4 regions of the Pantoea sp. R13S299 genome follow, and region 1 is predicted to be linked to each of the others. Evidence: predicted binding sites of a transcription regulator. Region 1 holds the regulator's gene; each other region holds the start of a gene.
What was found. Region 1 encodes LexA, which represses DNA repair genes until DNA is damaged. Its sites were predicted from a motif close to TNCTGTATGTACATACAGNA; they were not measured.
Positions count from the first base shown of each region.

Region 2: ACN1CO_RS02420 (DNA translocase FtsK 4TM domain-containing protein) is a predicted target of LexA. The motif match lies at 6,031-6,050, and genes of this name have one in related genera.
Region 3: mutH (DNA mismatch repair endonuclease MutH) is a predicted target of LexA. The motif match lies at 2,675-2,694, and genes of this name have one in related genera.
Region 4: ACN1CO_RS04610 (metal-dependent hydrolase) is a predicted target of LexA. The motif match lies at 5,121-5,140, and genes of this name have one in related genera.

Region 1 covers NZ_JBLYEF010000002.1:29,895-37,774, forward strand. Annotated here, with positions in the region: gene ubiA (4-hydroxybenzoate octaprenyltransferase) at 1-714, shown strand, start outside; gene plsB (glycerol-3-phosphate 1-O-acyltransferase PlsB) at 777-3,200, opposite strand; gene ACN1CO_RS11135 (diacylglycerol kinase) at 3,329-3,697, shown strand; gene lexA (transcriptional repressor LexA) at 3,803-4,417, shown strand; gene dinF (MATE family efflux transporter DinF) at 4,516-5,838, shown strand; gene ACN1CO_RS11150 (CsbD family protein) at 6,005-6,217, shown strand; gene zur (zinc uptake transcriptional repressor Zur) at 6,299-6,820, opposite strand; gene ACN1CO_RS11160 (conjugal transfer protein TraF) at 7,271-7,880, shown strand, end outside.
Region 2 covers NZ_JBLYEF010000001.1:484,629-492,508, forward strand. Annotated here, with positions in the region: gene aat (leucyl/phenylalanyl-tRNA--protein transferase) at 1-335, opposite strand, end outside; gene cydC (heme ABC transporter ATP-binding protein/permease CydC) at 369-2,099, opposite strand; gene cydD (heme ABC transporter permease/ATP-binding protein CydD) at 2,099-3,868, opposite strand; gene trxB (thioredoxin-disulfide reductase) at 4,012-4,977, opposite strand; gene lrp (leucine-responsive transcriptional regulator Lrp) at 5,498-5,992, shown strand; gene ACN1CO_RS02420 (DNA translocase FtsK 4TM domain-containing protein) at 6,111-7,880, shown strand, end outside.
Region 3 covers NZ_JBLYEF010000004.1:320,225-328,104, reverse strand. Annotated here, with positions in the region: gene ptsP (phosphoenolpyruvate--protein phosphotransferase) at 1-1,701, opposite strand, end outside; gene rppH (RNA pyrophosphohydrolase) at 1,714-2,241, opposite strand; gene mutH (DNA mismatch repair endonuclease MutH) at 2,926-3,603, shown strand; gene ACN1CO_RS18560 (TerC family protein) at 3,703-4,413, shown strand; gene ACN1CO_RS18555 (YgdI/YgdR family lipoprotein) at 4,532-4,750, shown strand; gene ACN1CO_RS18550 (NADP(H)-dependent aldo-keto reductase) at 4,891-5,931, shown strand; gene ACN1CO_RS18545 (GNAT family N-acetyltransferase) at 5,972-6,421, opposite strand; gene lysA (diaminopimelate decarboxylase) at 6,425-7,681, opposite strand; gene ACN1CO_RS18535 (LysR family transcriptional regulator) at 7,784-7,880, shown strand, end outside.
Region 4 covers NZ_JBLYEF010000001.1:936,991-944,870, forward strand. Annotated here, with positions in the region: gene nadE (ammonia-dependent NAD(+) synthetase) at 1-350, opposite strand, end outside; gene ACN1CO_RS04590 (multidrug effflux MFS transporter) at 469-1,671, opposite strand; gene osmE (osmotically-inducible lipoprotein OsmE) at 1,967-2,302, shown strand; gene ACN1CO_RS04600 (DUF6515 family protein) at 2,369-2,776, opposite strand; gene ACN1CO_RS04605 (L-cystine transporter) at 2,965-4,356, opposite strand; gene ACN1CO_RS04610 (metal-dependent hydrolase) at 4,508-5,098, opposite strand; gene kduD (2-dehydro-3-deoxy-D-gluconate 5-dehydrogenase KduD) at 5,236-5,997, opposite strand; gene kduI (5-dehydro-4-deoxy-D-glucuronate isomerase) at 6,014-6,850, opposite strand; gene hxpB (hexitol phosphatase HxpB) at 7,027-7,695, opposite strand; gene ACN1CO_RS04630 (YniB family protein) at 7,845-7,880, shown strand, end outside.

The DNA of each region.
Region 1 (7,880 bases):
GTGATGCGTGCGGCCGGTTGTGTGATCAACGACTACGCCGATCGCAAAGTCGATGGACATGTTGAGCGCACGAAGCACCGGCCACTGGCCAGCGGCGCAGTCAGTGCAAAAGAGGCTAAGCTGCTGTTCGTGATTCTGGCGCTGGTGGCGTTTGCGCTGGTGCTGACCATGAATCTGATGACGATTATGCTCTCCGTCGTGGGGCTGGCGCTGGCCTGGGTCTATCCCTTTATGAAGCGCTATACCCATCTGCCGCAGGTGGTGCTGGGGGCCGCGTTTGGCTGGGCGATTCCCATGGCCTGGTCCGCAGTTAGTGAGTCCTTACCTCTGGTCTGCTGGCTGGTCTTTATCGCGAACATCTGCTGGACGGTCGCTTATGACACTCAGTATGCGATGGTCGACAGGGACGATGATCTGAAGATTGGCGTGAAATCGACGGCGATTTTGTTTGGCCGTTTCGACAAGCTGATCATTGGTCTGCTGCAGCTGGCGACGCTGCTGCTGATGGCGCTGGTGGGGATGATGCTGCATCTGAATGGAGCCTTCTACTGGACGCTGCTGCTGGCGGCTGCGCTGTTTGTTTATCAGCAGAAGCTGATCGCCGGGCGCGAACGCCAGCCCTGTTTCCAGGCTTTCCTGAATAATAACTACGTCGGGATGGTGCTGTTCCTGGGCATACTGATGAACACGCCGCCGTTCAGTCAGCTGTTCTGATAGAGCGTTTTGGGCATAAAAAAGGCGACCTCATGAGGTCGCCTTTTTACTATGCGCGGGGGTCAGTCGTGCGCCACCGCGGTTTCAATCGTCATGCGGACATCGCTGGTGACCAGGTCAGCCAGGATATGCCAGGTCGCCAGAGTCTGCGCGACATCGGCATCACCGCTGTCGCTGATATATCCTTCATCGCGCAGCGTCAGTACCAGCGAGGTAAAGACTGCTTTGTCGAAGAACTCCGGCGCATTGATCCCGTGCAGCACCGACAGACGCTGTGCCAGCGTCCGGCTCTCTTTCTCCAGCGTGCCACGGTTAATCGTCGGCTTGGCGCTGAGAATCGAGAAGGTAATGGCATAACGCTGCAGCGTTTCGCGCACACCGGCAGCCAGCAGCTGCAGCGTACGATAGCGCGCTGCGGTAAAGCGCAACTCACCGGCTTCGAAGGTAATCAGGCCCTGACGCGCCAGCTCCTGACTCACATCAGTCAGCAGTTGTGGCAGCTCATCGGTCTGCCAGCGCAGGAACAGTTCACTCTTCAGCATCGGATAGATCAGGCTCACCTGACGCAGCAGTTCTGCTTCGGTCAGCGTCTGATGCTGCTGAACAATGGCGGCAATCAGCGACGGCATTACCAGCATGTGATGAATGTTGTTGCGATAGTAGGTCATCAGCACGGCCTGCTCACGCGGCAGAATGATGATGTCGCCAATGCTGTCCTTTTCACTCTCAAACTTATTCATACCCAGGGCGTGATCCAGCAGCGCTTCTGCGGAAAGATCGGGTACGGTCGCGTTTGGCGAATAAGGCACATTGCGCAGCAGCTGGGTATAGCACTCCAGCTGTTCAATCAACTGTTCACGGGTTAGTGAGCGCTGACGTGACGCCAGCAGCGCCGTCACACAGAGGTTCATGGCGTTGGCCGCGCCCGCTTCATTGATACGCACCATCAGGCTGGCCGCGATATCATTGACGGTCGGCGTTAACCAGCTCGGACGCTGCGGCTCAATCGGATCGATCGCATCGCGCCATTCCGGCACCCGTTTGTTGAGATAGTTGACCAGCGGCAGCGGCTCGCCAAAGTTAACGTAACCCTGGCCGAGATTGCGCAACTTGCGTAAGCCGCGCACCATCTGCATGAAGCCCTCTTTCTCTTTTGCCGCACCGCGCAGTTCTTTGGCGTACGTACCCACTTCCATCACATGCTCATAGCCAATGTAGATCGGCACCAGCGTGATTGGACGATTGCCGCCGCGCAGCATCGCCTGCAGCGTCATGGCTAAAGTGCCGGTTTTAGGGTCCAGCAGGCGACCGGTACGTGAACGGCCCCCTTCAACAAAGTATTCAACCGAATAGCCGCGGGTGAACAGCTCGCCGAGATATTCGCGGAATACCGTGGCGTAGAGCTTATTGCCTTTAAAGGTACGACGAATAAAGAAGGCGCCCAGACGACGGAAAATCGGGCCGGCTGGCCAGAAGTTGAGATTGATACCGGCTGCAATGTGCGGCGGCACCAGACCCTGATGATAGAGCACATAGGAGAGCAGCAGATAATCCATGTGGCTGCGATGGCAGGGCACATAGACAATCTCGTGGCCATCCTGCGCCAGCTGACGAACCTTTTCGCCGCCATTGACGTTGATGCCCTGATAGAGACGACTCCAGAGCCAGCCCATGACACGGTCGGTGACGCGAATGGCTTCGTAGGAGAAGTTTGCAGCGATCTCCTCCATCATCTCGACGGCATTCTGCTGCGCTTTCTCATGAGAGATTTTCTTGCTGCGTGCTTCATCTTCGACGGCTTTTTCAATCGCTTTGGATTGCAGCAGACGATTAAACAGATCCTGACGCGCCGGTAAACGCGGGCCAATCGCCGCCAGTCGCTGACGGGCAAAATGGATGCGTGCCACACGAGCCAGCTTCTGAGCAATCGACTTATCGGTACCGTGCTCCGTGGCCATGCGGCGCAGCGAGACGGTTGGCGAGAAGCGGACGAAACTGTCGCGTCCATGCCAGATCACGGCAAAGAACTTCTGCACGCCGTTCAGCAACCGCAGATGTGGCGTGGGTTCGCCCTGGACTTCACGTCCTGGTGCGCGGCCAAACATCACGGTGACCGGCAGCATCTGAATATCGAGCTTAGGGTTATTGCGATGCAGGTCCAGGTAATCGTGAAAAATTTTCACCGATTCCACGCTGGGCACAAAATAGGGGAAGACGCGCGGGCCATCATGGATAAACACGTGGCGCGGCAGCAGTGAACCATCAATCTCCAGCGGAGAAAGCGGGTCGGGCAGATGATGCCGCAGACACTGTGCGCGTAAAGTCAGTAAGTCGGCCTTCGAATCGTAAGGCAAAACATACATAATAGGTCGGGTCGGATCCAGACCATGTTCAGACACGGGATCGGCCGGAATGGCCTTACTTTTTACCAAAAACGACAGTGGTAAATTAAGCAATTTGTAATAGAGTTTACGCCAACCTGACATAGACAACATGAAGCCTCTTGTTAGCAAAGCGCCGCAAGCATAGCAGAAAGTGCAGCGAAGATCTGTGGTGGTGCCAATTGCACGCAGCCCAGACATTGACGTCAATCCGATGAAAGGGTTCTCACATCATGGCAAATAATGCCACCGGACTTATCAGAATAGTAAAAGCCGCAGGTTACTCATGGCAGGGACTGCGCGCCGCCTGGCAACATGAAGCGGCGTTTCGCCAGGAAGCACTGGCTGCGCTGGCCGCTATTATTATCGCGTGCTGGCTGGATGTCGATGTGATCTCCCGCATCCTGATGATTGGCGCGGTGGTACTGGTCGTCATTGTCGAAATCCTCAATAGCGCCATTGAAGCGGTGGTTGACCGTATTGGTCAGGAGCACCATCCCCTGGCGGGCCGGGCAAAAGACATGGGCTCGGCGGCGGTGCTGATCAGCATCATACTGGCCCTGTTTGTCTGGGTCGCGCTGCTCTGGACACATTTGCGATAAGCCTTCCACAACGCGCCTCAGGGCGCGTTTTCACTGACAATCGGTTTCCATTTCACCAATACCTGTATATACTCACAGCGACTGTATAAACAACCAGGGGGCGGGATGAAAGCATTAACCAGCAGGCAGCAGCAGGTCTATGACCTGATTCGCGACCATATTTCTTCAACAGGCATGCCGCCTACGCGTGCAGAGATTGCCGCGCAGCTGGGCTTCCGCTCGCCGAATGCGGCAGAAGAGCATCTGAAAGCGCTGGCGCGTAAAGGCGTCATCGAGATCGTTTCCGGTGCATCGCGCGGTATTCGTCTGTTAATGGAAGAAGAAGTTTCAGAAGGGCTACCGCTGATTGGCCGGGTTGCTGCCGGTGAGCCGATCATGGCGCAGGAACATATCGAAACCCACTACAAAGTGGATCCGGGCCTGTTCAAGCCTTCTGCCGACTTCCTGCTGCGCGTCAGCGGAATGTCGATGAAAGATATCGGGATTATGGACGGCGACCTGCTCGCAGTACATAAAACCCAGGATGTGCGCAATGGCCAGGTTGTCGTTGCCCGCATTGATGATGAAGTGACCGTTAAACGCTGGAAAAAGCAGGGTGCTATCGTGCATCTTCTGCCGGAAAACAGCGATTTCGACCCGATTGTTGTCGATACCCGTGCACAGTCGCTGACCATTGAAGGTCTGGCGGTTGGCGTGGTCCGTAACGGCGAGTGGCTCTGATTCTGAGGGCTGCGTGCATTCGCCTTTTCTGATGCTATTCTGTCTGCCCTAATTTTGTCGCCTGCTTAACTGCAGCGACACTGAGCACGGAACGGCGAATGCGCTTTATCACGGCAACGGATAAAAATCTCTGGCGGCTTGCGCTGCCGATGATCCTTTCAAATATCACCGTTCCTTTACTGGGAGTGGTCGATACTGCAGTTATTGGTCATCTCGACAGCCCTGTCTATCTTGGCGGGGTTGCGGTCGGGACCACAGTGACCAGTTTCCTCTTTATGCTGCTGCTTTTCCTTCGAATGAGTACCACTGGCCTGACGGCTCAGGCGTTTGGTGCGGGTGATAAAACCGCTCTGGCACGCGCGCTGACGCAGCCGCTGATTATTGCGCTGCTGGCTGGTGTACTGTTCATCGCTTTACGTTATCCCATTATTCAGCTGGCGACCCATCTGGTTGGCGGCAATCCTGATGTTCTGGAACAGGCGGCGCTGTTTATTCAGATTCGCTGGCTCAGTGCGCCTGCCACCCTGGCAAACCTGGTGATTCTGGGCTGGCTGCTGGGCGTGCAGTATGCGCGCGCGCCGGTGATCCTGCTGGTGGTGGGCAATCTGGTTAACATCGTGCTCGATCTCTGGCTGGTGATGGGGCTGCACTGGGGTGTTGCGGGTGCGGCAACCGCCACGGCGCTGGCGGAGTACATCACGCTGGTCGTCGGCGGCATCATGGTCTGGCGGGTGTTAAAGCTGCGCGGTATTACGTTAAGCCTGCTGAAACAGAGCTGGCGCGGTGACAGCGGTCGGCTGCTGCGACTGAACCGGGATATCATGCTGCGCTCTCTGATGCTGCAGCTCTGTTTCGCCTCGCTGACGGTGCTAGGCGCGCGGCTGGGTCCGGATGTGGTGGCGGTTAACGCGGTATTACTGATGTTCATTACCTTTACGGCCTACGCGCTGGATGGCTTTGCCTACGCGGTTGAAGCGTTTGCCGGTGAAGCGCATGGCGCAAAAGATGGCAGTAAATTGCAGCACGTCTGGCACTCCGCCTGTCGGCAGGCAGTGGTGGTGGCGCTGTTTTTCTCACTGATCTATGCCATTTTTGGCCCGCAGATCGTTACCCTGCTGACCTCTCTTCAGTCACTCCAGCAGACTGCTGACCGCTACCTGGTCTGGCAAATAATCATGCCGCTGATCGGCGTCTGGTGTTATCTGCTGGATGGGATGTTCATCGGGGCGACGCGCGGACGCGAGATGCGTAACAGCATGGTCGTGGCGGCGGCAGGCTATTTTCTGACGCTGCTCAGCGTACCTGTGCTGGGCAACCACGGCCTGTGGCTGGCGGTGACGGTTTTCCTGGCGCTGCGCGGCCTGTCACTGTGGCTCATCTGGCGTAAGCACTGGCGTCAGAACAGCTGGTTTGACGCCTGATCCTGCGGGGGCCGATTCAGGGCGATACAGATTATTCCGTATTATTCCGCGGTTATTAAATTAGCTACTACAATTAACTTTAAGCAGCGCAGTTAACCAGCGCTTTATATCGTTATTTTGTTAAGTAGCAAGATAATAATTAAACCCCGAGAATTGGAGGTCTGCCATGAATAAAGACGAAGCGAGCGGCAACTGGAAGCAGTTCAAAGGCAAAATGAAAGAGAAATGGGGCAAGCTGACCGACGATGATATGCAGGTTATCGAAGGTAAACGCGATCAGCTGGTCGGTAAAATCCAGGAACGTTACGGTTATGCGAAAGATGAAGCAGAGCGCGAAGTAACGGACTGGGAAGGTAAGAACAAAGATCACCGCTGGTAATCAGGGACTCTGATAATCAGCTTAATGCCTTCCGGTGCGCCCGCACCGGCACAGGGATGAAAATGCACAAGGATGTGCAGATTACCCGCGTTTTCCCCGCTTTTTACCCTCATCCTGATGATCGTGTTCGCAGCTTTCATGATGCGTACAGGCTTCAACCGCAGCACAACTTTCACATAAACCATGCGCTTCAATCACGCTGTGGCGTAACGCAAACTGCGCTTCACCCGCCAGCGTTGCGATAATCTTCTCCACGCCCTGCGCCTGCTTTTCTGTAACGGCGGCACAGCGATCACAGACCAGCATCACCGACGTATGGGCTGGCGCTTCAAAGTGGTGACACATGACGTAGCTATTGTTGGACTCTACCCGATGAATGAAACCCTGCTCCAGCAGAAAATCCAGCGCACGATAGACGGTAGGGGGTTTAGCCTGCGGTTCGCTGACGCGGAGCTGATCCAGCAGATCGTAGGCGCTGATTGAGCCGGGCTGCTCGGCCATCAGACGCAACACTTCAGCACGCTGCGAAGTCAGACGCACACCGCGCTGCAGGCACATTTTCTCGGCCTGAATCAAAATTTGCTGCGACGTCATGTTGGTCATGAAAATTCTCCGCTGGATAAGTGATGTTATTTTATCACACATAGTTTCGCGGTGCTGAGGTTGGTTTTCGCCTGAAAAAACAGCATTATTTGCCTGATAAAGCAGCATATTTAGAATTTCAGCCGTCTTCTATCTCAAATCTGACGACAAATCAGATCCATTCTGAATCCACCTGAAGCGGAATTTGTTGGCATTTTGCTTTGCATCTCACTGAGTTAAGAAGTAATGTTCAGAAAGGCTTAAGAAAAGTCTGGCATTATTTGAAATGCCCCTACGCAGTCTGAACTATTACAACGGTTTTTTGATTGGAAAACGTCCAATCCTTTGAATTAAGGCACTGTTTCCTTTGAATTCACAGCAATAACGCGTTAGCCAGGGTTCACAATAGGGCTAACAAACTATTCAGTCGTTGAATGTTTCAATGACAATTTCTCAGGTGATGGCAGGCAAATGGTGAAAAAATCCGCTCAACGTTCAGCGCTGAAGTACTCCGCTGTAGCGACCGCGCTTTTCCTTTCTTCTTCCGCCATGGCGGCAGGGACCTGGTATGATGCACGTAATGACGCCATGGGCGGCACCGGCGTAGCATCCTCTGTCTATGGCTCCGCAGTGCTGGCGAACCCGGCATTGATGACGCGTGCTAAACCCGACGATAACGTCAGCATTATTGTTCCTTCAGCGGGCATTCAGGTGACTGATAAAGATAAGCTGATTGATAAAGTCGATGATATTACGGACACCGTGGATCGTTATCGCACGGTGCTGGGTAACCTAACACCAGCGGATTTCTTCCGTGCTAACTCTGAACTGCGCGCTGCCTCAGGTGATGTGGCCAACAAACTCAGCGATTTGCGCGGTAATAAAGCCGACGGCAGTGCGGGTGCGGCCATAGCTGTTACGATCCCCAATGAAACGCTGCCTTTCGCCTTTATTACCAAAGCCTACGGAACGGCACACGTCCGCGCCAACGTGGTCCAGAGTGATATCGACTATCTGCGTAGTATAGAAAACGGGGCATTCCCACGTCCAGGCGATCAAAATAACCTTCGCTCCAGTGCGA
Region 2 (7,880 bases), on a different contig from region 1:
ATCCAGGTGCCTTCCTCGCGACCGGTGGCGCAGCCCTCGATCACCTCATCAAACGACTCGTTCATCGTCACCCGATAGGGCGAGCGGTTATGGAAACGCTTCATGCTGCGACTGAGATGAAACTGCTCGGGTAACAGAACGGCACGGGGATCGGGCGACCACCAGAGAATGGGATCGCCAGGCGAGAACCAGGGGAAGATGCCGCGCTGATAGGCGTTAAGCAGCCGGGCAGGGGAGAGATCCCCACCCATCGCCAGCAGGCCGTTTGGCTCGCGCAGCGCCATCTCAGGTGGGGGAAATTGCAGAGATTCCCGTGACAGTTGTACCAGTCTCATCGCGTTAAGTTACCCAGCAGCATTTCGCTAAGACTATAACGCAATACGCTGCCGGAAACGCCAGTAGCGACCCTCTTTTGAGATTAATTCCGCGTGGCTACCCTGTTCAACAATGGCACCATTATCCATCACGCAGATGCGATCCATCTGCTCCAGGCCGCTGAGGCGATGGGTGACCATCAACATCGTCTTTCCGCTGGTCAGTTGCTGCAGCAGGGCAAGAATGTGCTGCTCGGTGGTGGCATCCAGCCCTTCGGTAGGTTCATCCAGCAGCCAGAGATCGCCGTCATGCAGTAATGCACGCGCCAGCGCCAGCCGACGCAGTTCGCCACCTGATAGCGGGCGACCGCCTTCTCCCATCCAGGCGTTTAACCCTTCCTGGCTTTCAAGCAGACGCTGTAGCCCAACGTCGTTCAGTGCGCGGGTCAACTGCTCATCGCTGGCATCGGGGCAGGCCAGCAGCAGGTTATCGCGCAGGCTCTGGCTGAAGAGGTGAACCCGCTGCGTTACGACGCTGATGCGCTGACGCAACGCTGGCTCTGACCAGGCATTAATCGGCAGGTCATTTAAATTGATAACGCCGTGCTGGCTCTCCCGGGCACGGGTTAACAGCGCCAGCAGCGTTGATTTTCCGCAGCCGGTTGGTCCCAGCAATACAATGTGTTCACCGGCGGCCACCTTAAGGGTACAGTGGTTCAGCACCTTGTCCGGACGGTCGGGATAGCTGAAGTCGAGCTGGTCGATATCGACCGCCAGAGGGCCTGGCATGGCATCTGAATGCGCCGGGAAGGTGATCGCAGGTGACTGATCGATAATGTCATTGACCCGCTGAGCGGCGTTTATCACCTGCGACATGGGCAGGAAAGCCCCGGCTACCGGTGCCAGCGCCTCAAAGGCGGCCAGGGCGCAAAACACGACCAATGCTATCAGTGAGCCGGGTAACTGCTGTTCGCTGAGGGTCGCGGCACTGAGCCAGAGCAGAAGTGTGACCGTAACGCCGCTAATCAGCAGTAGCAGACTCTGGGCTGCGGCCTGCAAACGCTGTTGCTGGCTCTGCGCCTGCTGCCAGCGCGCCTCATCCTGATCAAGTTGCTGACGCCAGCTCTGCGAAGCACTATATAAAGTCAGTTCGGCCTGAGCCGCCAGCCACTGCATCAGCTGCAAGCGCCAGCGGGCACGACCCCGGGCAATGGCGATGCCTGCGGGTGATCCCAGACGATAAAACAGCGCGGGCATCAGGACCAGTGTACACAGCATGATGCCGCCCAGCGTCAGTGCCAGCGATACATCAATGAAACTCATCCCAACGGTGACCACGATACTGACCACCAATGCGCCCAGCAGCGGCGAGATAACGCGCAGATAGAGATGATCCAGCGTATCAACATCTGCCACAAAGCGGTTGAGCAGATCCGCCTGCCGGAACCGCGAAAGCTGTCCCGGCGAAAGGGCCATCAGGCGGCTGAACGTATGGACACGCAGATGCTGAAGCACCCTGAAGGTCGCATCGTGGCTGACCAGCCGTTCAGCATAGCGTGCGGCGGTGCGAATAATGGCTGCGCCACGGACGCCTGCCGCAGGCAGCATGTAGTTGAAGGTATAGAGACCAGCGACACCCGCCATTGACGAGGCGGCCAGGAACCAGCCTGACAGCGTCAGCAGGCCAATGCTGGCCAGCAGGGTAACAATCGCCAGCACGATACCCAGCACCAGACGAAACGGGTGGCGCAGCCAGAGACGAAGAAAAGGACGTAAGGCGGACATCAGCGGATCTCCTGTTGGCGATGCTTCAGCATCTCACTGAAAGCACCCGGCTGCTGAGACAGCTGCTGCCAGTTACCCTGTTGCACCAGCTTACCCGCTTCCATCACCCAGAGAGTCTCCCAGCGACTGAGTGTATCAATCTGATGGGTAATCATCAGTGTGGTCTGCCGCGCTGCAGCCTCGTTAAGCGCCAGCATCACATGACGTTCGCTGAGTGCATCCAGACTGGCTGCCGGTTCATCGAGCAGCAAAAAATGTGAGGATTTATAGAGTGCGCGTGCGACCGCGATCCGCTGCGCCTGGCCCACCGACAGCTGATTACCGCCATCGCCAGGCTGGGTTTCAATGCCTTGAGGCAGGCGCGGCAGGAACTCGTTGATGCCGCATGATTCCAGCAGCGCTGCAAAGCGATCGCCATCCCAGGCCGCATTCATCACGATGTTGTCGCGCAAGGTGGCGGCCGGCAACTGAGGATTCTGTCCTACCCAGCTCAGTTGCTGATGCCAGTCACTCCGCCGTATATCACGCAGTTCAACGCCATTCGCTTTCAGCGAGCCCTGATAAGGCAGGAAGCCGAGCAGTGCATTCATCAGGGCCGTTTTACCCGCCCCGCTCTGACCGACCAGTGCAATCTGCTCACCGGCGGCAATGGTAAAGGTGAGCGGGCCGCACAGCACCTGGCCATCGGGCGCGCAGACGCACAACTCGTCGGCGACAAGTGCGATGGCGCGATCGGCAGTGAAAGACAGTTGGCCTTCCTGCGGTGCGGCGTCGGGCGTCGCCTGCATAAAGGCTTCAAGCGCATCGGCACCGCCCACCGCCTGGGCTTTGGCGTGATAGAACGCGCCGAGATCGCGCAGCGGCTGGAAAAACTCCGGGGCGAGGATCAGCACCAGGAACCCGGCAAACAGTGTTACACCCTGACCGTAAGCACCGAAATGCAATTCGCCCAGATAGGAGAAGCCAAAATAGACCGCCACCACGGCAATCGCTAACGAGGCAAAAAACTCCAGTACGGCGGAGGAGAGAAAGGCTAAACGCAGCACCTCCATGGTGCGCTGGCGAAAATCGGTGGTGGCGGCGGCAACAGCCTGCTGCTCTGCTTCACCACGATGGAACAGCCGCAGCGTCTCTCTGCCGCGCAGACGGTCGAGAAAGTTACCGCTCAGACGGGCCAGTACCAGGAAGTTGCGGCGGTTAGCCTCGGCCGCACCCATTCCGACCAGCGCCATAAACAGCGGAATCAACGGCGCGGTGGCAAACAGAATCAGACCTGCCGTCCAGTTCAGCGGAAAAATAGTCAGCAAAATGCAGCAGGGGATCAGCACCGCCAGCGTCATCTGCGGCAGATAGCGGGCGTAGTACTCCTGCATCTCTTCGATCTGCTCCAGCAGCAGGGTTGCCCAGCTTCCGGCTGGCTTACCCTGAATCCACGCCGGGCCCAGTTCAGATAACCGATCCAAGACCTGCTGACGTAAAGCCCGGCGGATAGCCTGCCCGGCACGATAGCCGGTCAGTTCACGGGCATAGTTAATCAGGGCACGGAGCACAAAGCAGAGTAATAATAGCAGGATGCTGATTGTCAGGGTTTCACGCGGCTGCTGGTCAATGATCAGCGCCTGCAGCAGCGAGGCCAGTAAACCCGCCTGGGCAATGATCAGCAGTGCACTCGCCATGCCCAGCAGCGTGTTAAGTCGCAACCAGCGACCGGCGAAACGACGTTGCTGACGAAGCCAGCGGGTAAGATGCTGCTGCCGCGATTTGTCCATGCGTGACCATGATAGATGTCGATGACGGGGGGAAATGGAAAGACATTTCCATCTCTTCAGGCGCAAGAATCTAGCATGAGAGCAATAAAAAAGGCGACGGAAAAACCGTCGCCTGGAACATTTGAGATCAGAGGGTTAACAACTTACTGATCGTTTTTAACCAGCCCGTCAAGAAAACGCTCAGCGTCTAACGCGGCCATGCAGCCGGTGCCCGCAGAGGTGATCGCCTGACGGTAGATATGGTCCATCACATCGCCTGCCGCAAAGACGCCAGGGATGCTGGTCTGAGTGGCGTTGCCATGCAGACCTGACTGAACTTTGATGTAACCGTTTTCCAGCGCCAGCTGACCGTCAAAGATGGCCGTATTCGGGCTGTGTCCGATAGCGACAAACAGACCCGCGACTTCCAGCGCTTCAGTCTCATCGTTCTGGGTAGAACGCAGCGTCAGGCCGGTCACACCCATCTGATCGCCTACCACTTCTTCCAGCGTGCGATGGGTGTGCAGCACGATATTGCCGTTGCGCACTTTTTCCATCAGGCGGTCAATCAGGATCTTCTCTGCCCGGAAGCTGTCACGACGGTGAATCAGGTGCACTTCAGCTGCAATGTTAGCCAGGTAGAGTGCTTCTTCGACGGCCGTGTTACCGCCACCAATCACCGCGACTTTCTGATTGCGATAGAAGAAGCCGTCACAGGTGGCGCAGGCGGAGACGCCTTTGCCTTTGAACGCCTCTTCAGAGGGCAGACCCAGGTAGCGCGCTGACGCACCAGTGGCGATGATCAGAGCATCTGCCGTATAAACACCGCTGTCCCCGGTAAGGGTGAACGGACGGTTCTGCAGATCCACGGTGTGGATGTGATCGAAAATGATCTCAGTGTTAAATTTTTCGGCATGCTCGTGCATGCGCTCCATCAGCGATGGACCTGTCAGATCGTGCGGGTCGCCCGGCCAGTTCTCCACTTCAGTCGTGGTGGTCAGCTGTCCGCCTTTTTCCAGACCAGTGATCAGCACCGGATTCAGGTTGGCGCGTGCAGCATAAACGGCTGCGGTATAACCCGCTGGGCCGGAGCCCAGAATGAGTAACTTACTGTGTTTGGCCGTACTCATGCGTTCCTCAGTTTCATTCGGCTGACATAGCCTGCGATTGTAGGGAATATCTGGCGATAATGACAAGGCTTAGCCAATTTTGTTAACGATAGCTGCAAACGGCGTAGACGATGAGCGGCGGTTTTGCCTGGTCAATGCGCCAAAAGGGGGCAAAACTCGGGCTGAACGGGTGCAATAGTGGAAAAATACTCATTTAAAAACAGATACCCAGCGGTCTGTCTGGCATCTTGTCCTGAATTTGGTGATTTTACTTTGACAATCGCCTGCGCTTTTGCGAAAACATTATCAGAAGCGAATAACATTTATCGGAACAAAACAGGTTTTCCTCGCCTGTTTTGCACTTAACGCCGAATAAAAGCAGCCTGATATGGATAATGACGCATGATGTGGACAGACAACATGCGTCATATCGATAGGAATCAGAACACAGGCTCTGTTAGCTCACTTCAGAAATGCCCCGAACAATGAGCGTTTTCAGGGCGTGGCAGGTAAAGGGAAGGAATTAAGAGAGACAATAATAATGGTAGACAATAAGAAACGCCCCGGGAAAGACCTCGACAGAATTGACAGGAACATTCTGAATGAACTTCAGAAAGATGGTCGCATTTCAAACGTAGAGCTTTCCAAACGCGTAGGCTTATCGCCTACGCCATGTCTTGAGCGCGTGCGTCGTCTCGAACGTCAGGGATTTATTCTTGGCTACACCGCGCAGTTGAACCCACACTATCTGGATGCGTCTCTGCTGGTATTCGTTGAGATTACTCTGAATCGTGGTGCGCCGGATGTGTTTGAGCAATTTAACGCCGCTGTGCAAAAACTTGAGGAAACTCAAGAGTGTCACCTCGTTTCCGGCGATTTCGACTACCTGCTGAAAACGCGCGTACCTGATATGTCTGCCTACCGTAAGCTGCTGGGCGAAACCCTGTTGCGCCTGCCGGGCGTAAACGACACGCGAACTTATGTGGTGATGGAAGAGGTCAAACAGAGCAATCGACTGGTGATCAAAACTCGCTGATGCGGGGCAGGTGCAAAACCTGTGAGATTTCGGTACACTCCTGTGAATTCATACAGGATCAGCGTCGGGCTTGCCCGACGCTGTTGCTTCTTACTTTACAGGCACCTGGAGAGTCCTCTTGAGCCAGGAATATACAGAAGATAAAGACGTTTCGTTACAATCGCTGAGCAGTGGACGTCGTCTGCTGGAAGCGTTGCTTATTCTGGTGGCGCTGTTTGCCATCTACCTGATGGTTTCACTGGTGAGTTTTAACCCTTCCGACCCAAGCTGGTCGCAAACGGCCTGGCATGAACCTATCCACAATATCGGCGGCAGCGTCGGTGCCTGGCTGGCTGACACCTTACTTTTCATCTTTGGTGTGATGGCGTACGCCATTCCTCCCGTCATCCTGGGTCTGTGCTGGATTGCTTTCCGTCAGCGCGACAGCCAGGATTATTTTGACTACTTTGCCGTCGGGCTGCGCTTAATTGGCGTCCTTGCGCTGGTGGTAACGACCTGTGGTATGGCGGCGCTGAACGCCGATGATATCTGGTACTTTGCTTCGGGCGGCGTGATTGGCAGCCTGGTAAGTAATGCGATTGCTCCCTGGTTCAGTCCGGCTGGTGGCACGCTGATGCTGCTCTGCATCTGGGCGGCGGGCATTACCCTTTACACCGGCTGGTCATGGCTCACCATCGCAGAAAGAATTGGTGGCGTGGTGATGGGCGTGCTGACGTTTGCCAGCAACCGCTCGCGTCACGATGAACCCTGGCAGGAAGAGGATGACGAGCAGGACGCGCGTGAATACGCGGAGGTGCCTGAGCTGCATGTCGCCGATCACGATGATGATGATGATGTGCTGCTTTCTGCCCCACGTGCAGCCGCCGAGCCTGCGGCGTCACAGCCGGATCCGCTGCTGGCTAAAGCGGCAGCAGCAACCAGTGCTGCAGTAGCGGCGACGACGGAAGCTGCAGAGGTCACCCTCGCACCGGCTGCTCCGTTAACGCCTGCGCCTGCCGCTGTTGCAGCACCTGCTGCTGCGGCGTTTACGGCATCGGCTCCTGCAGCGACGTCTGCATTGCCGACGACACAACCTGCGCCTGAGGCAGTACAGAGCGCGTCTGCTTCCTATGGTGCAGCGACTTCACCGACTCCGGCGCAGAGTGCTCCAGCGCCTGCGGCCTCACCACCGCTTTATCACTTTGAAATGCCGGACGAAGCCCCGGCTGCGCCGTCGTTCAATGCTTACGACGACGACGAACCTAAAATGGGTAACTGGCGTGACGCATCAGCGATCCCTGCGGCTTCAACAGCTGCGGCTGCTGCAGCCGCAGCCCAGGCGACCACGCGTACTGCTCCTGTTTTCGATTTAGCCCCTGAAACCCATCTCAACCCGCAGGTTAAGCAGGGTATCGGACCGGCGCTGCCGCGTCCTAATCCGGTAAAACTGCCTACCCGTCGCGAGCTGGCCTCTTATGGCATTAAATTGCCTTCTCAGCGCATGGCTGAAGAGAAAGCCAAATCGGAAGAAACTGAAACGGCTCCGGCTACATCGGTTTCCACTGCACCGGATGCTGAAGAGGCATTGCAGCAGGCTGAACTGCGTCAGGCTTTCGAGTCTGAACAGCAGCAGCGCTACGGAACCAGCTGGCAGCAGGACGAGGAAGATGAGCAGGATGCGCAGCAGCAGGATGCACTGGCGCGTCAGTTTGCCGAGCAGCAACAGCAACGCTATGAGCCAGAAGTCAGAAAAGAGACGGTATTTAATATTGATACCGCCTCAGCGTTTGATTTTTCACCCATGAAAGATCTGGTGGATGACGGTCCTTCTGAACCGCTGTTTACCATTGCCGCGACGCCAGAACCGGACGCCCCGGCGGTTTCACATGAACCGTGGCAGCAGGTGAGT
Region 3 (7,880 bases), on a different contig from region 1:
ATCGTCGATCTCGTCGATATGACTGATCATCGGCAGCAGAATACTGAGGTTGCCGGAGGCGGCGTTGGCACGCAGCATCGCACGAACCTGCACCAGGAAGATTTCCGGCTGATCCAGCGTCAGGCGAATGCCGCGCCAGCCCAGGCAGGGATTCTCTTCGCTGATCGGCATGTAAGGCAGCTGTTTATCGGCACCCACATCCAGCGTTCGCAGCGTCACCGGCTTGTTGCGAAACAGCTGCAACATGCCCTGATACTGGGCTACCTGCTCCTCTTCGGAGGGGAAGCCATTCTGCAGCATAAACGGGATTTCGGTGCGGTAGAGGCCGATGCCATCCACCCAGTCGCCCACCGTCTGCTCATGTTCCGGGCTTAAGCCAGCATTCAGCATCACCTGCACGCGTTCGCCACTTTTCAGCTCACCCGGCTGATCGACCACGCCTTCCGCCATTTTGCTCAGCGCGTTCTCTTCGCTGATCAGCCGCTGATACTCCTGCACCAGCACCGGCTCAGGATCGATCAACAGCTCACCGCGATAACCATCGACGATCAGCAGCCGTTTGTTGAGCTGATGAGGCTGGATGTCAGCGCCCATGACCGTCGGGATCCCCATGGCACGGGTCAGGATCGCCGCGTGGGAGTTGGCTGCGCCGTCACGCACCACCACGCCAGCCAGCCGCTCCTGCGGCAGTTCAGCCAGGGTGGTGGCGGTCAGCTCATCGGCCACCAGCACGAAGCGTTCCGGCCAGGCATTAGTGCCAACCAGCGTGTCATCGAGGTGGAACAGCAGACGCTGGCCCAGTACCCGCAAATCGCCTGCACGTTCTCGCAGGTAGTTGTCCGTCAGGCTCGCGAACTGTTCAGCAAACTTCTCGATCACCTGTTTTACCGCCCATTCGGCGACGGATCCGCGCTCGATCTCATCGAACAGATCTTTCTTCAGGCGGGCATCGGTTAACAGGTGAGAGTAGAGATCGAAAATGGCCGCGCTCTCTTTCTGTGCGCTGGCGCTGAAACGTTTGCTGAAACGGCGAAATTCATTGGTTGCTTCGCTCATGGCGAGCGACAGACGCTCACGTTCACGCTGAACATCCAGCGTTGAAGCGGCCGATACCTGATCGAGCAGAGGCTGCGTTTCATCGACCCAGCCTGGCGCCACCGCGACACCTGGTGCTGCTGCAATCGCGCGCACCCGCGTCTGGCGGAACTGGCCAAACAGCTGGCCCATCTGAGATTGCGACAGCAGCGCCGCCATCTGGGTAGCCAGCGTGACCAGGAATGACTCTTCGCTTTCATCAAACTGACGGTGTTCACGCTGCTGCACGACCAGCACGCCAAGAAGCTGGCGACGGCTGATCACAGGCACGCCGAGGAAGGAGCGATAGCGCTCCTCTTTTACTGCGGGGATATATTTAAAGCTGGGGTGACTCTGGGCGTCAGCAAGGTTGATCGGTTCGGCCAGACGGCCCACTAAACCGACGATACCTTCGTCAAACGCCAGCGTTACGGTTCGTCCACGCGGTTTTTTGAGTCCGCGCGTCGCCATCAGGTAATAGCAGCGACGGTCCTGGTCGGCGAGGTAAACGGAACAGACTTCCGTATCCATCGCCAGACAGATCTCATTGACCAGGATGTCGAGTGCTTCATTGAGACGCGGCGCACTCGCCACTTTTTCTACAATTTCGCGCAACTGAGTGAGCATAAAGGGCGTGGCCTATCCTCTCTTACGTCGATGGGCAGGATTATTTCGCTGCCCCGCACTCTCCTGCATAGACATCACCACGCCAGCGAATTCCTTCATGACCCGACGATAAACGTCGCGCTTAAAGGAGACAACCTGACGCACCGGATACCAGAAACTGACCCAGCGCCAGCCGTCAAACTCCGGCGTGCTGCTGTGCTGCACATTGATATCCGCGTCATTACACATTAACTGCAGAAGAAACCACTTTTGTTTCTGGCCGATACATACCGGCTTTGTGTCCCAACGCACCAAACGTTTTGGCAACTTGTAACGCAACCAGTTGCGGGTAGAGGCAAGTATTCGAACATCTTTCCGGTGTAAGCCGACCTCTTCGAACAGTTCGCGATACATCGCCTGTTCTGCGGTTTCACCGGGATTGATGCCTCCCTGAGGAAATTGCCAGGAGTGCTGTCCAAAGCGCCTGGCCCATAACACTTGTCCCTGCCGGTTACAGATTACGATACCAACATTCGGGCGGTAGCCATCATCATCGATCACCGGACTACCTCAAAGCAAAATTTGAATGCGCTGATTGTTTCACACTCCTTACAGGCGGTAAACCACTGGATTCATGGGGGGTTAAGCCACCGGCACAGGGATAACTCACAGAAAATGGCAAAGTTATAAACAAAGACCGCGGAAAAGATCGATCTTATTCACCTTTTCTGTGGATAGCTTTGTGCAGAACGCGGGAGTTAACTGAATAACCTTTTCTGAGGTCACACGCGAGCCTAAAAGAGTTAACAGCTCATCACTATGATTTTTAATAAAATTAAATCGATCCTGCCAGCCATAAAACTTTCATAAAACGCGGATATTTTCGCGGCAACTGACAATTGCTTAAAATATAAGCACACTGCTTTTTATCCACAGTTAATCGCTCAGGGTTAGGCCAGAGAGGCGAAATTATGCTCAGATCGGGAAAAGTCAAGGCTGTAAATGGAACCAGTACCGCACAGAAACGGGGGTTATCCCATTTTTCTGTGGATAACCGGGCTGGAGATCCTGTTCATTGTTGCGCGTAAGCTGGGATAACCCTGAGTGCCCGCTGATGGGGAGCGTGAGATCCACTAAAAAAAGCATGATCTATCATGTTATTATCGATCCCTGACGTGGTTTATTTTAGCGAAAAGATATACCCGGCCGTCACTGTACAAATTTTAATCATTGCGAGTCATCATCATGAGTTATCTGCCAGGACCACCCGAAGATGAGGCCAGCCTGCTGGCACGCGCGCAGGATTTAGCCGGATTAACGCTGGAAACGCTGGCCGCCCGCGCCGGTCTGTCCATGCCTGCGGATCTTAAACGCGATAAAGGCTGGGTCGGCATGCTGCTGGAGTGGCATCTTGGTGCCAGCGCGGGCAGTAAGGCGGAACAGGACTTTGCCCATCTGGGTATTGAACTGAAAACGATCCCGATTGATGCGCAGGGAAAACCGCTGGAAACCACCTTTGTCTGCGTTGCACCGCTGACCGGCAACAGCGGCGTCACCTGGCTTACCAGCCATGTGCGTCACAAGCTGGCGCGGGTGTTGTGGATCCCGGTTGAAGGCGAGCGTGAGATTCTGCTACGGGAACGTCGTGTGGGCGCGCCGCTGTTATGGAGTCCGGATGCGGAAGAAGATGAGATGCTGCGACAGGACTGGGAAGAGCTGATGGACATGATTGTGCTGGGACGTGTTGAGCAGATTACCGCACGACATGGTGCCTGGCTGCAGATCCGTCCTAAAGCTGCCAACAGTAAGGCGCTGACAGAGGGGATTGGCGATCAGGGCCAGCCCATCATGACGCTGCCGCGCGGCTTCTACCTCAAAAAGAGCTTCACCGGGCCACTGCTGGCGCGGCATTTTCTCCTCTGAACCGCGCCTCTCGCGCTGAGATGTCGCAATTATGTGGGAGATCGGTGAATTGAATGCGTATAATCGCCGTTTACTTTTCGTTTAGGATTGAATGTCGGTATGTTTGAGTGGATTTCTGATCCCAACGCCTGGCTGGCGCTGGGCACCCTGACCATCCTTGAGGTGGTGCTGGGTATTGATAACATCATTTTCCTGTCGCTGGTGGTCGCTAAACTGCCAAAGCACCAGCAAGCCAGCGCACGCCGCATTGGTCTGATGGGCGCGATGCTGATGCGTCTTGGCCTGCTGGCCTCTATCGCGTGGGTTGCCCGTCTGACTAACCCGCTGTTTACGCTGATGGATCATGCCTTCTCGGCGCGCGATCTGATTCTGCTGTCTGGTGGCCTGTTCCTGCTATGGAAATCGAGCATGGAGATCCATGAAACGATCGAAGGCAGCGAAGGCGAACACAACACCCGCGTCCATTCGTTCCTCGGCGCGATTGTGCAGATCATGATGCTGGACATTATTTTCAGCCTGGACTCCGTGATAACCGCGATCGGCCTCTCCGATCATCTGTTTATTATGATGGCGGCCGTCGTGATTGCGGTACTGATGATGATGTTCGCCGCACGTGCCATTGGTGAATTTGTTGAACGCCATCCGTCGGTGAAAATGCTGGCGCTCTCTTTCCTGATTCTGGTCGGTTTTACCCTGATTCTGGAGAGTTTTGCGGTCCATGTACCAAAAGGTTACATTTATTTCGCGATGTTCTTCTCGATGGCGGTTGAGTGCCTTAACCTGATGCGCAGTAAGAAAAAGCACGCCTGATAAAGTCAAGGGCGAGCCTGCTCGCCCGGTTACTTTCAGATTTCTGCGATTAACCCTGCCGGCAAAACCATTTATTACTACACTGTTTGCACTTGACCATTTGTGAGGATAAGGCGTGATGAAAGGGTTGGCAGGAGTAGCACTGGTGATGGTAACCGCCGCATTCTTAAGTGGATGCAGTTCTGATTATGTTATGGCGACCAAAGATGGCCGGATGATCATGACCGAAGGCAAGCCGAGCATTGATAAAGAGACCGGCCTGGTGGAGTACACCGACCAGACGGGCCATATGGTGCAGATTAACAGCGATGAGGTCTCAACGATCATTGAACGTTAATTGCCCGATTTAATCACCTGCCGCCGATTCCCCGCTGGCAGGTGATTTCCCCGACTTTTCCCCCTTCCTTCCCCGCCATTGCTCGCGCTATAGTCCCTGAGAACACAACATTCCATTCCATAAAGAAAAGGAAGCTGGCAATGCACTATCATCGTATTCCTCACAGCACGCTGGAAGTGAGTCAGCTGGGATTGGGCACCATGACGTTTGGCGAACAGAACAGCGAAGCCGACGCCCATGCTCAACTGGATTTAGCACTCCGTTCCGGCATCAACTTTATTGATACCGCCGAGATGTATCCGGTGCCCCCGCGCCCGGAAACCCAGGGTCTGACCGAACACTATATTGGCAGCTGGCTCAAGCAGCGCGGCAGCCGCGATAAAATCATTCTGGCCAGTAAAGTCGCCGGACCTTCGCGCGGCAATGATGCGTCGATCCGCCCGGATATGGCGCTGGACCGTAAAAACATCCGCGCGGCACTGGATGCCAGCCTGAAACGCCTGAATACCGACTACCTTGACCTCTATCAGCTGCACTGGCCGCAGCGTCAGACCAACTATTTTGGCAAGCTGGGCTATCAGTACAGCGAGACCACCGCGCAGGTAACGCTGCTGGAGACGCTGGAAGCGCTGGCCGAACAGGTGCGCGCCGGTAAGATTCGCTATATCGGGGTATCGAACGAAACTGCGTGGGGCGTGATGCGCTATCTGCAGCTCGCTGAGAAACATGAACTGCCGCGCATCGTCAGCATCCAGAATCCCTACAGCCTGCTGAACCGCAGCTTTGAAGTGGGTCTGGCCGAAATCAGCCAGCATGAAGGCGTAGAGCTGCTGGCGTATTCCAGCCTGGCGTTTGGTACGCTGAGCGGCAAATACCTGAATGGCGCGCAGCCTGCGGGTGCACGCAACACGCTGTTCAGCCGCTTTACCCGCTACAGCGGCGAGCAGTCACAAAAGGCGATTGCCGAATATGTGGCGCTGGCTCATCAGCATCAGATCGACCCGTCGCAGATGGCGCTCGCCTATGTGCGTCAGCAGCCGTTTGTCGCCAGTACGCTGCTGGGAGCCACCACGCTTGAGCAGCTGCAGGTCAATATCGACAGTTTCAATCTCACCTTAAATGCAGAAATTCTGGAAGGCATTGAGGCGATCCACCGTCGTTATACCTATCCGGCACCCTAAGCTCTTCTTTGCCAGCTGCCATTATGGCGGCTGGCCTCTCTTACAGTTCGCGATAATAGAGTTTTACCGGCTTATCGGGATACTCCAGCGCTTCCCCCTGCGGCAGCCAGCCAGACCGTTCGTAGTAACCTTCAAACGTTGACCATAACCACAACCGTGGATAGCCACGCGCCTGTGCATAAGCAATGACATGCTGCTGCAGCGCCTCACTGACGCCTTTGCCGCGCGCCGACTCATCAACATAGAGCGCCGCCAGCCACGGGAAAAGATCCTGACGGCTGATGAGGTCGCAGCGCCAGAATCCCACCGTGCCGACCGCCCTGCCTGTCTCAACGGCGACAAAGGTGACAGGGAAATCAGCACCATTCAGGCTGCTGTTCACCACACTGGCGAAAAAGTCGCGGCTACTGGCTTCACCAAATGCGCGCCACTGCCAGTCGATGACCTGATCGGCAAACTGTGGCGCATCGCTGAGCGAGACGATTTTCATGGGTTAATCGTTTTCCAGCGCCAGTAACGACTCAATCGTCTGCGCGCGACGGATTTCGCGCGGCTGGCCCTGCTCAAACAGCACTTCCGGGATCAGTGGACGGCTGTTGTAGTTAGAAGACATGGAGGCGCCATAAGCGCCGGTGTCGTGGAACACCAGATAATCGCCCACTTTCGCCGCCGGAATCGCGCGCGGTTCGACCATGCCGCCCTCGAGCTGGGTGAAGACATCACCCGATTCGCACAGCGGCCCGGCGACCACCGTGTCGAATGTCTGCTGTTCATCAATCGCCCGCCCATCGCCCGCCATCAGCGAGATATGGTGATAGCTGCCATACATTGAGGGGCGCATCAGGTCACTGAAACCGGCATCGACCAGCACGAAGTGACGGCTTCCCATCGACTTCACCGCCCGGACCTGCGACACCAGCACGCCCGCCTCGGCCACCAGGAAACGGCCGGGTTCGATCTCCAGTTTGACCGCATGACCCAGATGCTGAGCAATGCGCTGACGCGCTGCGTCCCACAGGCCGAAGTAGTGCTCAGTATCAATCGCCTCTTCGCCGTAGCGATAAGGAATCGAAAGGCCACCGCCCGCAGAGATCGCCGTCAGATCCTGACCCGACGCCATCACCAGTTCGACCATCGCATCACAGACCTGCTGCAGATGCGCATAATCGACGCCGGAACCAATATGCATGTGAATGCCCACCAGTTTCAGGCCGTGCAGCTCAATGGCCGCCAGCGCCTCGACTAAGTCACCGTGCCAGATACCGTGCTTGCTGTTTTCGCCGCCGGTATTGGTTTTCTGACTGTGGCCGTGACCAAAGCCAGGGTTGACCCGCAGCCACACCGCGTGTCCCGGTGACACTGCGCCGAGCTGATGCAGCATATCGATCGAACCCGCATTCACCGGCACCTTTAACGCCGTTACCCGCTCCAGCGTGGGCTGATCGAACAGATCCGCGGTAAAGACGATCTCGTCACCGCCAGGCTGATAACCGGCGGCCAGCGCACGTTCGATTTCACCCAGCGAGACCGAGTCCACCTTCACGCCTGCCGCGCGCATCAGGCGCAGGATATGCGTATTCGAGCAGGCTTTCTGCGCAAAGCGCACCACATCAAAAGCCTGCAGCTGAGCAATACGCGCCTGAATAATCTGCGCGTCGTAGGCCCAGAATGGGCCAGCATAACGTTGTGCCAGCGGCAGCAGGTTAGCGGCATTAAGTGCGGTTTCGGTACTCTGTAATGAACGTGGCATAGCAATTCTCCTGTGGCGATAACCGCATTAAGCCAGAATCGTGTCATAGCGAAAAATATCTGTTTTAATAGCATCTATGCAGAATGGATATAGGTAAACGGCATGGCGAACATTAACTGGCGGCATATTGAGATTTTTCATGCGGTGATGACCAGCGGCAATCTGACGCAGGCCGCCACGCTGCTGCACACGTCACAGC
Region 4 (7,880 bases), on a different contig from region 1:
GCCAGCACGGACTCTTTGATGTTTACTGCCAGCGAACGGTCGGGTTTGATAAAGGTCAGCGCGTCCTGACAATCCTGCTCATCCGCCTGTACTCCATACGGCAGACGCACCGCAATAAAGGTGTAGTCGTTGTCACCGCTCTCCTGACGCAGTTCGCTGATCGCCGTTTGCGCCAGCTTGCCCGCCAGGGTTGAATCCTGTCCGCCGCTGATCCCCAGCACCAGCGTTTTCAGTCCGCTGTGACGTTTCAGGTAGGCTTTGAGAAAATCGACGCTGACGCGCACTTCCTGCTCGGCGTCGATAGTGGGCTTCACACCCAGTGCTTCAATAATTTCCTGCTGCAGTGACATGAACTTCTCCTCAGGTCAGTGGCCTGTCGGCTCGATGCGAACGTTTTAGTAAAGCTAACGTGCCTGCGTGAAAACAACAAGCTTAAGCGGCAACTGATTACGGCTAAACGTTGCGAAATCAGTGAGTTTTTACCTGCGGCTGCGGTTTTTTCGCCAGCACGTTAAACATCAGGATCGCCATCATAAAGCAGCCAAAAATGGTGGCACACATGCTGAGTACTGAGGTGCCGCCAATGCCGGTGATCGGCACGGTAATCGCGCCGAGCGTGAACATGGTGACGCCAATGACGGCTGAGGCGCTGCCAGCGCGATGACCCTGACTCTGCATCGCCAGTGACGAGGCGGTGGTGGCGATGACGCCGTTGCTGGCGATGGTAAAGAACAGCGCCACCAGCAGCAGCGCTAGCGGTGCATGGAGCAGCGCGGCCAGCAGCAGCAGGCTGGAGGCGACAAAGGCCAGCGTCAGTCCGCCTTTCAGCACCCGATATTCGCCCCACAACGGACAGAGGCGGGCGCTGGTCTGTGAAGCAATGATCAGGCCAAATCCGTTGGCCGCAAAGCAGAAGCTAAAGGCCTGAGGCGACAGACCATAGAGTTGTTGCAGCACGAACGGCGAGGCACCGATGTAGGCGAACATGCCGGACATCATAAAGCCCTGGGTCAGACAGAAGCCCATAAAGGGGCGATGCGTAACCACCTGCCCGAGTGCGGCGTAAGCAGAGAATATCGATCCCTGGCTGCGGCGTTCTTCGGGCAGGGTTTCATGCAGCTTCCAGCGCGCCAGCAGGATCAGCAGAATAGCAATGCCGCCCAGCACCATGAAGATGCCGCGCCAGTCGACTATCGTCATCAGCACGCCGCCCAGTACCGGCGCGCCAATCGGTGCCAGACCGTTGACCAGCATCAGCAGTGCAAAGAAGCGTGTCAGCTCATGGCCGCTGTACATATCGCGTGCAATCGCCCGTGACAGCACCGCGCCGCCCGCGCCCGCTAACCCTTCGAACAACCGCGCCACCAGCAGCTGGTGGATATCCTGCGCCAGCGCGCAACCCATTGAGGCGATAAACAGCAACACCAGCGACAGGGTCAATGGACGCAGGCGTCCAGACTTATCACTCAGCGGGCCAAACAGCAGCTGGCCAAAGCCCAGACCCAGCAGACCGGCGGTCAGACTCAGCTGCGCGGTAGCGGTTTCGGTGTGCAGATCCTGCGCCATCTGCGGCAGAGCAGGCAGATAGAGGTCGATGCAGAGCGGGCCGAGTGCGGCCAGAAGGCCCAGCGTAATGGCATAAACCAGTCGGTTGGAGTGAGCAGGGGTCATTGTTCCTCGGGATAGTCAGCGATGGGGTGAACAGAAAGCGGGTAAGAGAACAGGTTCCGGTAGTGCGACAATCACGCCAATCTGCACCTGTACCGATTGAGGGTGCGGAGGCTGAACTCGTGTCGCTTTCGGGACCTGTTTTGCCAGGAAGTATACGGCTGCGTTGACAGTAAAACAGCCTTATTTACGAAATCCTGACGTTTACGATGCCACTAATTGTTCCTCATAAACTTGATAATTCAGCATTTATGTTCCAGGCTTGTTTCCACATGGACAATCAATGAGGAACAACAAGATGAATAAAGTGATGGGATGTATCGCTGCGGCGCTGACACTGGCTGCACTGTCTGGTTGTACGACTTACGATCGTGCGGAAAGCTACGTGACTAAGCCAGTGGTAAAGGATGTTAAAAAGGGTATGACCCGTGATCAGGTTCGCCAGATCGCCGGTACACCTTCAACCGAAATCACCATGGTTCACGCGCGCGGCACCTGCCAGACTTATGTTCTGGGTCAGCGCGACGGTAAAGCTCAGACTTACTTCGTGAGCTACAACGACACCGGCCGTGTGATGAACTACGGCTTCCAGAGCTGTGCGGAATATGACACCGATCCGCAGGTTCAGCAGTAAGTTATAGCGCCTCTGAATAGTAAACGGCCCGTCATCATGACGGGCCGTTTTTCGTTGTGGCACAGACTACAATCCTGCCGGGCGCGGCACCTCAACATAATCGCCATCTATCTGCCGCTGGTAGTAGTGACCCGCCTGCACATAGAAGCGTTTGCCGTTAAAGTCGAGTACCCGCATCTCACTGCTGACCCGCGACTCGGCTGGCGGCTCTACCACCACATACTCATCGCCGTGGCGCTGATAATAACTGCCATTCAGCAGATAATAGGTCAGTCCGCCTATCAGCACCGCCGTTGCGGCCTCAGGCAGAAAGCGATACGGTCCCGGTCCGCCCCAGTGAGGTCGCGGACCAACCCAGTGTGGCCCAGGGCCGCCATGCCGTCCCCATCCCGGGCCCCAGTCGCCAGGATGGGCGAAAGCCAGAGCGGGCGTCAGAAGCGTCAGCGTCAGAAGCGAGGCGATTATCTTTTTCATCAGGTGTTCTCCTCATAAGACTGGATGCAGAATTCGCCTTTTATCGGGTAAAGACAAGCACTAAAGCGCCGATTTTTCGCCTGTTTACCATGCTTAACGCTTTCTTAACGGCGTCGCCATCAATGGGGGAGATTATGGAGAAGAGGGGCGGGAAAAACCTGGCGCGGGCGCGCCAGGTTTAAGGCAGATTAACGGTGCGCCAGCTCGGCGTTGTCGTCACTGTCCAGTACGCGTTTATCGGTCATCCCTAACCAGCGGCTGGTCAGAGAGCCGGCGGTCATGGAACCGTTGACGTTCAGGGCAGTACGACCCATATCAATCAGCGGCTCAATCGAGATCAGCAGCGCCACAAGGGTCACCGGCAGGCCCATCGCAGGCAGGACGATCAGTGCAGCAAAGGTGGCACCACCGCCGACACCGGCAACGCCTGCTGAGCTCAGCGTGACGATTCCGACGAGGGTTGCAATCCACAGCGGGTCAAACGGGTTGATCCCGACGGTTGGGGCAACCATCACCGCCAACATGGTCGGATAGAGACCGGCACAGCCATTCTGGCCGATAGTGGCGCCAAAAGATGCCGCGAAGCTGGCAATCGACTCCGGCACGCCAAGACGACGGGTCTGGGTCTCCACGCTCAGCGGAATGCTGGCTGCGCTGGAGCGGCTGGTGAAGGCGAAGGTGATCACCGGCCACACTTTACGGAAGAAGCGCATCGGGTTGATACCATTGACCGACAGCAGCAGGGCGTGAACACCAAACATGATGGCCAGACCGAGGTAAGAGGCGACCACAAAGCTGCCCAGCTTGATGATGTCCTGCAGGTTAGAACCGGCAACCACTTTGGTCATCAGCGCCAGTACACCATACGGCGTCAGCTTCATCACTAAACGCACCAGCTTCATGACCCACGACTGCAGCGTATCGATCGCCACCAGCACGCGCTGACCTTTAACTTCATCATCTTTCAGCAACTGCAGTGCAGCCACACCCAGGAAAGCGGCAAAGATCACGACGCTGATGATGGAGGTCGGACTGGCTCCGGTCAGATCGGCAAACGGGTTTTTCGGGATAAAGGAGAGCACCAGCTGCGGCACGGTCAGGTCAGCCACTTTGCCGACGTAGTTGCTCTGGATCGCACTGAGACGCGCGGTCTCCTGCACGCCCTGAACCAGACCTTCTGCGCTCAGACCAAACAGGCCTGTAACGAACACGCCGACCAGCGCCGAAATCGCGGTGGTAAACAGCAGAACGCCGATAGTCAGTACGCTGATTTTTCCCAGCGACGAGGCGTTATGCAGACGGGCGACTGCACTCAGAATAGAAACGAATACCAGCGGCATTACGACCATCTGCAGCAACTGGACATAGCCATTGCCGACGATGTTAAACCAGCTGATCGACTCTTTGACCACTGCGCTGTTTTCGCCGTAGATCAACTGCAACACCAGGCCGAACAGTACGCCGATCACCAGACCGGTCAGCACTTTTTTCGACAGGCTCCAGCTCTGACGGCTGAAGCGGGAGAGCAATACCAGCAGCACCACAAAGGCCACGATATTAAGCGTAAGAGGAAGGTCCATGCTGAAACTCCAGAGTAATGCGGCCTTCCGTCACGGGAAGGCCGCATAATGTTAATCACGAATTAAGACAGCAGGAATGGTAACAGCAGGTGCAGAGGGTGCCTTATATCCAAATGGAATGCTTTATAACTTAATGGTGGTTTATGCTCTTTTATTGCGCAGTATGACTGGAAATTAACCGCCCGACGCCATTTTGTAGCGTATCGAACAGCTGTGACGGCCAGCCGTTTGCACCAAAAGATGGCATCCCCACCGGAAACCACAGCGCATATCCCACCAGTCCCAGACACAATGCCCGCTCAAGCTGATTGCCTTTCTGGCTGCGAAGAATCGGCAGGCGGAAGCGCCAGCGGCAGGGCCACAGCAGCGGAACCCCGGCGGGCGTCAGCATGTCGGCCACGATATGGCTCAGGTAGCCCAGCGTCAGACCCTGCAGCACATCGGCCGGTATTGGCGACGACTGGGGCAGGTTAATCTGAAAAAGCCACAAACCGGCGGCGATGGCCAGCAAACTGTGGGTAAAGCCCCGATGGCCAAACGCCCGCGCAATAGGATGAGAGAGCCAGCTCAGTCGCTGTCCCAGCAGAGATTTAGGGTGATCGATATCGGGTAACAGACATGTCAGCAGGGCTGAGGGAACAAGATGCCACCAGTCGGCCTGCGCCAGCACGGGTGTCAGCTCAGCACGCTTAGCAAAAATAGCGCTGGCAATGGCAAAAATGATGTGGCCTTCGCCCGTCATGATAGAACCTGGTTGCAAAGAAAGCTGTCGATGCATCCAGTATAGGGATTTATCCAGTAAATGAGAACATGTGACGCTGTAACGAAGCATGAATATTAACAAGGCGGACAGCGATGAAACACTGCCCGCCCGAAAGATTAACGTGCCAGCCAGCCGCCATCAACTGCCAGGGTGTAGCCATTGACGTAATCAGACGCAGAAGAGGCCAGGAAGACCACCGGGCCCATCATGTCATCGGGCACGCCCCAGCGTCCGGCCGGAATACGGCCCAGGATCTCTTCGCTGCGTGACTCATCATTACGCAGCTGCTCGGTATTGTTGGTCGCCATGTAGCCGGGCGCGATGGCGTTGACGTTAATGCCATGTTTCGCCCACTCGTTTGCCATCAGACGGGTCAGGCCCATCACGGCACTTTTTGAAGCGGTATAAGAGGGCACCCGGATTCCACCCTGGAAGGAGAGCATAGAGGCAATATTGATAATCTTGCCGCCCTTACCCTGGGCGATAAACTGACGTGCCACCTGCTGTGACAGGAAAAACAGGCTCTTACTGTTGATGTTCATCACATCATCCCAGTCCTGCTCGCTGAAATTCAGCGCGTCTTCACGCCGGATAATGCCGGCATTGTTGACCAGAATGTCAATTTTGCCTGCCGCAGCCACTGCCTGTTCAACCACAGAGGTGACCACGCTGGTCTGCATCAGATCGGCCTGCACCGGCCAGAATCGGCGACCCAGCGCTTCAACTTTGCTTTGGGTATCATCCGGGCCATCACGGTTAACGCCGACGATATCACAGCCCGCCTGCGCCAGACCCAGCGCCATACCTTGCCCCAGACCGGTGTTACAGCCGGTCACCAGCGCCACTTTACCTTCCAGGTTAAACGTATTCAGTACCATGGTATTTCTCCTCTGCTCAGCGCAGTTCACTGATTTTGACGTGGTCCATGTCATCAAAGACCTGATTCTCACCCACCATGCCCCAGATAAAGGTGTAACGCTGGGTGCCAACACCGGCGTGAATTGACCAGCTGGGTGAGATGACCGCCTGCTCGTTGTGTACCAGCAGATGGCGGGTTTGCTGTGGTTGTCCCATCATGTGGAAGACGGCGCTCTCTTCACTCATATCGAAGTAGAAGTAGACTTCCATGCGACGTTCGTGGGTGTGGCAGGGCATGGTGTTCCACAGGCTGCCTTCATCCAGTTTGGTTAAGCCCATGGTGAGCTGGCAGGTCGGCAGCACATCCGGCACGATGAATTTGTTAATGGTGCGGCGGTTAGAGGTCGCGGCATCACCCAGCGTTGCGGTGGCCGCCTCCTGCAGCGTGATTTTCTTGTCCGGGAAGGTGCTGTGGGCGGGCGCACTGTTGTAATAGAATTTGGCGGGCTTAGACGGGTTCAGGCTGCGGAACAGCAGATTGCGCGCCCCTTTGCCGATGTAGAGCGCCTCTTCGTGACCGATTTCCCACGCTTTACCGTCTACTTCTACCAGCCCTGGCCCGCCAATATTGATCATGCCCAGCTCGCGGCGTTCGAGAAAATAACTGACGCCCAGCTGTTTTCCCATCTCATCACCGATCGTGACTGGCTTGTTCACCGGCATCACGCCGCCAATGATGATGCGGTCGATGTGGCTGTAGGTCAGGGTGTAGTCATCGGCAGTAAAAATGGTCTCAATCAGGAACTCGCGGCGCAGCGCGTCAGTGTCGAGTTGTTTTGCGTGATCGCTGTGGATACTTTGACGAATGTCCATCTCAGGCCTCTCTGCAGGTCAGGTTATTCATGCCCCGAACGGGGACGCTTCGGGCATCTTAGGCAGAGCGGCATGGGAATTCAATAAAAATGAAACGTTGTTTTATTTTATTGCGGGCGGGATCAAGTGAGAGGTGTAACAGGCAAAAAAAAAGCCCGCATCAGGCGGGCTGTTGATCATCCCTGCAGATGCTGCAGGCTGAGCTGTGTCAGATTGTCCAGCCGGACATCCGCCAGCGTCCAGCGGGGATCGTCGCGGTGTTCAGCCGCGGGCACCACAATTGACCGCATACGTGCGGCTTTGGTGGCGATCATGCCGTTAAAGGAATCTTCCAGCGTGACGCAGTTGAGCGGATCGATCGCCAGGCTGTCGGCAGCGTTGAGGTAGACCTGCGGATGGGGTTTGCTGTAGGGCAGTGCTTCTGCTGACGAGAGCACATCGAAATAGTGGCGCAGATTGAAGATCTCCAGCACCTGTTCCAGCATCCGGAGCGGCGATGCCGAGGCAAGGCCGATTTTCAGCCCCTGATCGCGGCACAGTTGCAGCGCCGTTTCCACGCCCGGCAGCAGAGGGCGAGTCTGGTCCACCAGTGTCATGGCGCGAGCGATAATGCGCTCGGTGACCTCCTGCTGAGAGGGGCCTTGCCAGGGCAGCGTTTCGTACCACATCCGCACCGTCTGATCGATGCGCAGACCCAGGGTGTCGGGCATTTCACTGCGACGTGACAGGTCAACATCCAGCGTTGAAAAGATATCCAGCTCAGCCTGATCCCACAGCGGCTCAGAATCGATCAGTAAGCCATCCATATCAAACAGGGCGGCGAGGACAGGGCGGTGCCAGGTCATCAGCGGTCTCCTTATAAATAAAGTCGGCTTTACCTTAACATCATTCTCTGCGGACGCACTCACTGCCCGATCGGCCACGCTTTATTTGGGAAATTTCACCGATGGCAGGTAGACTGACGGCAAATTGGATTCCGGGTTCAGGAGATATTATGACCTATCAACAGGCTGGCCGTATCGCCATCCTT